Regions from separate parts of the Sphingomonas hankookensis genome, predicted to be linked through region 2. Evidence: predicted binding sites of a transcription regulator. Region 2 holds the regulator's gene; the other holds the start of a gene.

Region 1 (3,387 bases), 890 kb from region 2:
TCGAGGATGCGCGCGGCGGCGGTCATCAGCGAACTGCCGGTCGCCCGCGCGAAGCGGTGGATGGTCTGCACCGCCTTGTCGCCCAGTCCGCGCTTGGGCACGTTGACGATCCGTTCGAACGCCAAATCGTCCGCCGGCTGGTTGACGACCCGCAGATAGGCCAGCGCATCGCGGATTTCGGCGCGTTCGTAGAAGCGGAAGCCGCCGACGATCCGGTAGGGCATGCCGATGCCGATAAAGCGTTCTTCGAACTCGCGCGTCTGGTGCTGCGCGCGGACGAGGATCGCGAACTGGTCGAGATTCCTGCCATCACGCTGGCCGCGCTCGATCATCTCGCCGACGCGGCGCGCTTCTTCCGGCCCGTCCCATACACCGATGACGCGGACCTTTTCGCCAACATCGGTCTCGGTCCACAGCGTCTTGCCCAGCCGCCCGCCATTATGCGCGATCACGCCCGATGCCGCGCCCAGGATATGCGGGGTCGATCGGTAATTCTGTTCCAGCCGGACGATCTTGGCACCGGGAAAGTCGCGTTCGAACCGAAGGATATTCTCGACCTGCGCGCCGCGCCACGAATAGATCGACTGGTCGTCGTCGCCGACGCAGCACAAATTGCGCCGCTCCTGCGCCAGCAATCGCAGCCAGAGATACTGGACGCTGTTGGTGTCCTGATATTCGTCGACCATGATGTAGCGAAAGCGCTGCTGATATTGCTGCAACACCTCGCGGTTGGTGCGCAGGATCGTCAGCACGTGCAGCAGCAGATCGCCGAAGTCGCAGGCGTTCACCGCCTTCAACCGGTCCTGATATTCCTGGTACAGCTCGCCACCGCGGCCATTGGCGAAGCGTTCACTCTCCCCGGCATCGACATCGGCGGGGGTCATCCCCTTGTTCTTCCAACCGTCGATCAGGCCGGCGAGGCTGCGCGCCGGCCAGCGCTTCTCGTCGAGATTGGCGGCGACGATCAACTGTTTCAGCAGCCGCAACTGGTCGTCGGTGTCGAGGATGGTGAAGTTCGACTGCAACCCGACCAGTTCGGCATGGCGCCGGAGCATCTTCGCGCCGATCGCGTGGAAGGTGCCGAGCCACGGCATCCCCTCCACCATGTCGCCGACCAGCCGGGCGACGCGCTCACGCATTTCGCGCGCGGCCTTGTTGGTGAAGGTCACCGACAGGATTTCGGACGGATAGGCCTTCCGGGTGTAGAGCAGATGCGCCAGCCGGGCGGTCAGCGCCGCGGTCTTGCCCGTGCCCGCGCCGGCCAGCACCAGCACCGGCCCGTCGGTGGTCAGTACCGCATCGCGCTGCGGTTCGTTCAGGCCGCGCAGATAGGGGGCGTCGGCCGGGGTCGGGGCGGGGGGAGCAAGCGAGGACATCGTCGAACAGGTAGGGAACGAACCGTAAAGCGACAAGCAAGGAAATCGTTTCAGAACCGTCATCAACCTGCCATCATCGCTTCGCTGCGTTGCAACATTGGGTGACTATCGCGCGGCTGCCGGTGGACGGCGGCGTCATCCCGGACGACCGCTGCCGCGACGGGCACCGCATTCGCAGGAGCTATCATGACCAACCGTCTCATCGTCCTCGCGGCGGCCGTTGCCGCCTGCCTGTCGTCCGCCGCCCATGCCGAACAGCGCGAGCCGGTCACCGCCCGTGTGTCGATCGCCGGCCTCGACCTCGGCACCGCCGAAGGCCGCCGCATCCTCGACGCGCGTATCGATCGTGCCGCGATCGGGGCGTGCCGGTCGCGCGCCTTCGGCCTGCGCGGTGTCGCCGATGAAGGCCGTTGCCGCCGCGAAATGCACCGCGACGCGCAGGTCCGGGTCGCGCAGCTGACGCCGGTGAAGCTCGCCAGCGCGAAGTAACACCGTCGTCACCCCGGGCTTGACCCGGGGTCCCGCTTCTTTGGCAACCGGAGTGAGAAGCGGGACCCCGGATCAAGTCCGGGGTCACGAGCTGCATGGGACAGGGTCCTATAATTACGTGACAACGCGCCTGTGTGAACGCTTCTTGCCTTGGAGCGTCAAATTGCTAGGCGGGCGCATGACCCAACCGCACCCCATGCGCGTCGATCGTCGCATCCTGATCGCCAGCCTGATCGGCACCTCGGTCGAATTCTACGACTTCTATATCTACGCGACCGCCGCGACGCTGGTCTTCGGACCGCTGTTCTTTCCGTCGGAAAGCGCGTCGGCGCAGCTGATGGCGAGCTACCTGTCGATCGGCCTCGCCTTCATCGCACGACCGCTCGGCGCGGTGGTGTTCGGCCATTTCGGCGACCGGCTGGGGCGCAAGTCGACCCTCGTCGCATCGCTGATGCTGATGGGCGGGTCGACGCTGCTGATCGCGTTCCTGCCGACCTATGCCATGGTCGGCTGGATCGCGCCGCTGCTGCTGTGCACGTTGCGGTTTGCGCAGGGGCTGGGGCTGGGCGGCGAATGGGGCGGGGCGGCATTGCTCGCGGTCGAGAACGCCCCGCCGGGCTGGCGCGGACGGTTCGGCATGGTGCCGCAGCTGGGCGCGCCGGTCGGGTTCATAGCCGCCAACGGGCTGTTCCTGCTGCTCGGCCTTGCACTGTCCGACGCCGACTTCGCCGCCTGGGGCTGGCGCCTGCCGTTCCTGTTCAGCGCGGCGCTGGTCGGCCTCGGCCTGTGGGTGCGGGTGAAGCTCCACGAAACGCCGGCCTTCGCGAAGGCGCTGGAGCGGGAGGCGCCCGCCGCGGTGCCGATCGCCGAACTGGCCGGCGCGCATCTGCGCGCGACGCTGGCCGGGACGTTCGGGGTCGTCGCCTGTTTCGCGCTCTATTATATCGCGACGACCTTCGTGCTCGGCTACGGCACGACCGCCTTGGGCTACAGCCGCAGCGCGTTCCTCCAGACCCAGCTGATCGCGATCCTGTTCATGGCCATCGGCATCGCGCTTGCCGGATGGCTGTCGGATCGCTCGACCCCGGCCAGGGTCCTTGCCGGCGGCTGTGTCGGCGTGGTGCTGGCTGGCGTGCTGCTGGCGCCGATGGTCGGCGGCGGATCGCTGTTCGTGATCGGCGCGTGGCTGTCGTTCGCGCTGCTGATGATGGGCTTCGTCTACGGACCGCTCGGCGCATGGTTGCCCGCGCTGTTCCCGGCGCGGGTGCGCTATACCGGCGCATCGATGGGGTTCAATGTCGGCGGGGTGATCGGCGGCGGACTGACCCCCAGCATCGCCCAGGCACTGTCGGTGTCGCACGGCTTGTCCGCGGTCGGCGCGGTGCTGGGCGCGGCGGGGATCGCCAGCATCGTCGGCCTGCTGCTGGTCCCCCGCGAGCGATAACCTTTACCCAGTCCGCAGGCTCTGCGCGTCGACCACCGGGTCGGGCACCGGGCAGATCCGGTTGCGCCCGGCGCGCTT
Region 2 (3,387 bases):
TCGTCTATGCCCATGACAAGCCCGAGGACCGCGCAAAGCAGGCGTATAGCGAGTTCCAGCCGCTCGACGGGAAGTTCGCCGACAATGTGATCGTGCAGGTGAAGAACGGGCCGATCGATTTCCAGCCGCGCGAGCCGTTCCATCCGCTGTTCGGAGCGATGCCGCGCACGCCGCTGATGATGGAAGTGCAGATTACCAAGGAATATTTGGGGTTCGCCACCCACCTCGCCTATCTGGGACCGATGTGGGAGGAGGTGTTGCGGAGCGACACCTATCGGCCGCGCCGGGGCATGACCGTGGCGAAGGTGCTTGCCCAGTCCCGGCTGAGCGGCATGGCGGGGGTGGCCAATGTCGGGACCGACCGCAACTGGTCGGGGTCGCAGTTCGACCAGGCCAACTGGTATGCGTTCGGGCGGATGGCGTGGAACCCCGACGACCGGGCAAGCGATATCGCGCGGGACTGGGCGGCGATGACCTGGGGGCCGGCGGTGGCCGATCCGGTGGCGGCGATGATGCTGCAGTCACGGCAGGCGGTGGTCGACTATATGATGCCGCTGGGGCTGCATCACCTGTTCGCGACGGGGCATCATTATGGGCCGGGGCCATGGGTCGATGATCTGGCGCGGCCGGACTGGAACCCGGTCTATTATCACAAGGCCGACCGGGCGGGCATCGGGTTCGACCGGACCCGGAGCGGCAGCGATGCGGTGGGGCAATATGCGCCGGCGCTGGCGAAGCGCTGGGGCGATCCGGCGACGGTGCCCGAAGACCTGCTGCTGTGGTTCCACCATGTTCCGTGGGAGCGGCGGATGGCGTCAGGGCGTACGCTGTGGGAGGAACTGGTCGCGCGGTACGATCGCGGCGTGGCCGAGGTTGCGGCGATGCAGGGACAGTGGGCGGCGCTGCGGGGTCGGGTGGACGAGCAGCGACATGACGAGGTCAGCCAGTTCCTGACGATCCAGCGCGCCGAGGCGCAGTGGTGGCGGGATGCCTGTATCGCTTACTTTGCCGAGGTGTCGGGGCGGGCCTTGCCGGCGGGGGTCGTGCCGCCGACGCATCCGTTGGCGTGGTATAAGGCGGTTCGGACGCCCTATGCGCCGGGGAATGGGCGATAGGTCGTCCGCTCCGGTCGCAGAAGAAGAAGCGGGACCCCGGCTCAAGGCCGGGGTGCCGGTCAGTTCACCGATGTCTGCCCAACGAAGCGAGAGGTCTGGCTTGCCATTTTCGGCTAAGTGTCAGCGTTTAAACGGCTATTCGAAATAAGTTCACTAAGTTCACACTCGCCGCGTTTGTCGTCGGGACGCCTTTACCAACGACATTGCGAATCAATAGCGGCGCAGCAGGCCGGCGAGCTTGCCCTGTACGCGCACCTGTTCGGGGCGGTAGCGCTGCGGGTCGTAGCTGCGGTTGGCGGGATCGAGCCGGATCATCGCGCCTTCGCGGCGAAAATATTTGAGAGTCGCTTCGCTGTCTTCGATCAGCGCCACCACGATCTCCCCATCACGGGCGGTTTCGGTGCGGCGGACGAGCGCATAGTCGCCATCGAGAATACCGGCCTCGACCATCGAGTCCCCGGCGACTTCGAGCGCATAATGATCGCCCGCGCCGAGCAGGGCGGCGGGAACGGGCAGGGTCGCCTGTCCCTCTATCGCCTCGATCGGGACACCGGCGGCGATGCGGCCGTGCAGCGGCAGTTCGATGACGTCGTTCGCCGGCTGCGGGGTCGGGCGGGGCGTTGCCATGGGCTTGGCCGCCGGCTTCTTCGCGACGGGGCGGTCGGGCATCCGCAGCACCTCCAGCGCGCGGGCGCGGTTGGGCAGGCGGCGAATGAATTCGCGTTCCTCGAGCGCCGAAATGAGGCGGTGGACGCCGGACTTCGACTTGAGGTCGAGCGCCTCCTTCATCTCCTCGAACGAGGGGGAAACCCCGGTCGCCTTCAACCGGTCGTCGATGAAGCAGATCAACTCGTGCTGCTTACGCGTCAGCATAACGTCCTCCGTCGGAACAGACGTGGAACCAATAGGAAACGATTTATGTGGCGTCAAGCGAGTTGCAGGATTTCCGCCGAGTCGCCGGCATCGGCCGCCGGGGCATGGGGTGCCCGCACGATCAGGCAGTCGGAACGGGCAAGCGTGCGCAGCATCGAGCTGTCCTGAATGGCGGCGGTCGACACCTGTCCGTCGATCAGCGTGGCGCGCAGATAGTCCTGGCGCGGGCCGTTGGCGGGGAGCGGGTGGGCGAGCGTGGCGCGGATGGCGCGCGGCATCGGATCGGCGGCACCGGCGATGCGCGCGGCGAGCGGGCGGACGAACAGCAGCGCGGTGATGAACGACGATACCGGGTTGCCGGGCAGGCCGAGCACGGCGGCGTCGCGCAGGCGACCGGCGAGCATCGGCTTGCCGGGACGCAGCGCGATCCGCCAGAAGTCGAGCTCGCCGCCGGCTGCGGCAAGGGCCGGGCGGACGAGGTCATGGTCGCCGACCGAGGCGCCGCCGGTGGTGACGAGCAGGTCGCAATCTACCGCGCGAAACGCATCGACCAGCGCGTCCATCCGGTCGGGCAATATGCCGAGGTCGATGCGATCGACCGGCAGGTCGGCGAGCAGCCCGGCGAGCATCAGGCCGTTGGATTCGGGCAGCTGGTCCTCGCGCAAGGGCTGGCCGGCGGGGACCAGTTCGTCGCCGGTGGCGGCGATGGCGATGCGGGCACGGCGGCCGACCGACAGGGTGCCGTGCCCGGCGATGGCGGCCAGTGCGGCGCGGGCGGGGGTGATGCGCTCGCCTGCCGCGATCAGCAGGTCGCCCTCGCGGAAATCGAGGCCGGCGCGGCGGACATTGCCGCCACGGACCGGGCCTTCGCCGGCGAGGTGGAGACGGGTGCCGTCGCGGGTCGCCTCTTCCTGCACCAGCACGCAGTCGGTGCCGGTGGGCATCGCGGCGCCGGTGAAGATGCGGGCGGCCTGTCCCGGGGCGACGGTGCCGGGGAAGGAGGCGCCGGCGGCGCTTTCGCCAATGACGTCCCACGGACCGGGGAGGTCGTCGAAGCGGATCGCGTAGCCGTCCATGGCGGACAAGGGCCGGGCGGGTTGGGTGCGCAGGGCGACGACGTCGGTGGCGGCGTAGCGGCCGAGGGCTTTGGCGAGGGGAGGGTTTCCGGGGCGGCTGGGCGGGCGAGCGCGAGGACGCGGGTCTGGGCTTCGGCGACGGGGAGGAGGGTCATGCGCTTGGCCTTATGGCTTACAGGGCGGGTGGCAGTCACTCTTCGTCACCTCGGACTTGATCCGGGGTTCCGCTTTCTCTCTCGATAGAAGTAAGAAGCGGGACCCCGGGTCAAGCCCGGGGTGACGTTGGGGGTGGGGTTGGTTGTGCGTTCGCCGTGGTCTGCTCG

Evidence for each region. Region 2 encodes LexA, which represses DNA repair genes until DNA is damaged. Its sites were predicted from a motif close to GTTCCNCNCTTGTTCT; they were not measured.
Region 1: the regulator LexA is predicted to act here: its motif matches at 1,380-1,395, upstream of PPZ50_RS07650 (ATP-dependent helicase).

What each region holds. Positions count from the first base shown of each region.
Region 1 covers NZ_CP117025.1:1,625,760-1,629,146, forward strand. The annotation lists gene PPZ50_RS07650 (ATP-dependent helicase) at 1-1,376, opposite strand, end outside; gene PPZ50_RS07655 (UrcA family protein) at 1,563-1,865, shown strand; gene PPZ50_RS07660 (MFS transporter) at 2,062-3,309, shown strand; gene PPZ50_RS07665 (GGDEF domain-containing protein) at 3,313-3,387, opposite strand, start outside.
Region 2 covers NZ_CP117025.1:2,512,586-2,515,972, reverse strand. The annotation lists gene PPZ50_RS11825 (alpha-glucuronidase family glycosyl hydrolase) at 1-1,115, shown strand, start outside; gene lexA (transcriptional repressor LexA) at 1,326-1,988, opposite strand; partial or broken gene PPZ50_RS11815 (molybdopterin molybdotransferase MoeA) at 2,042-3,219, opposite strand.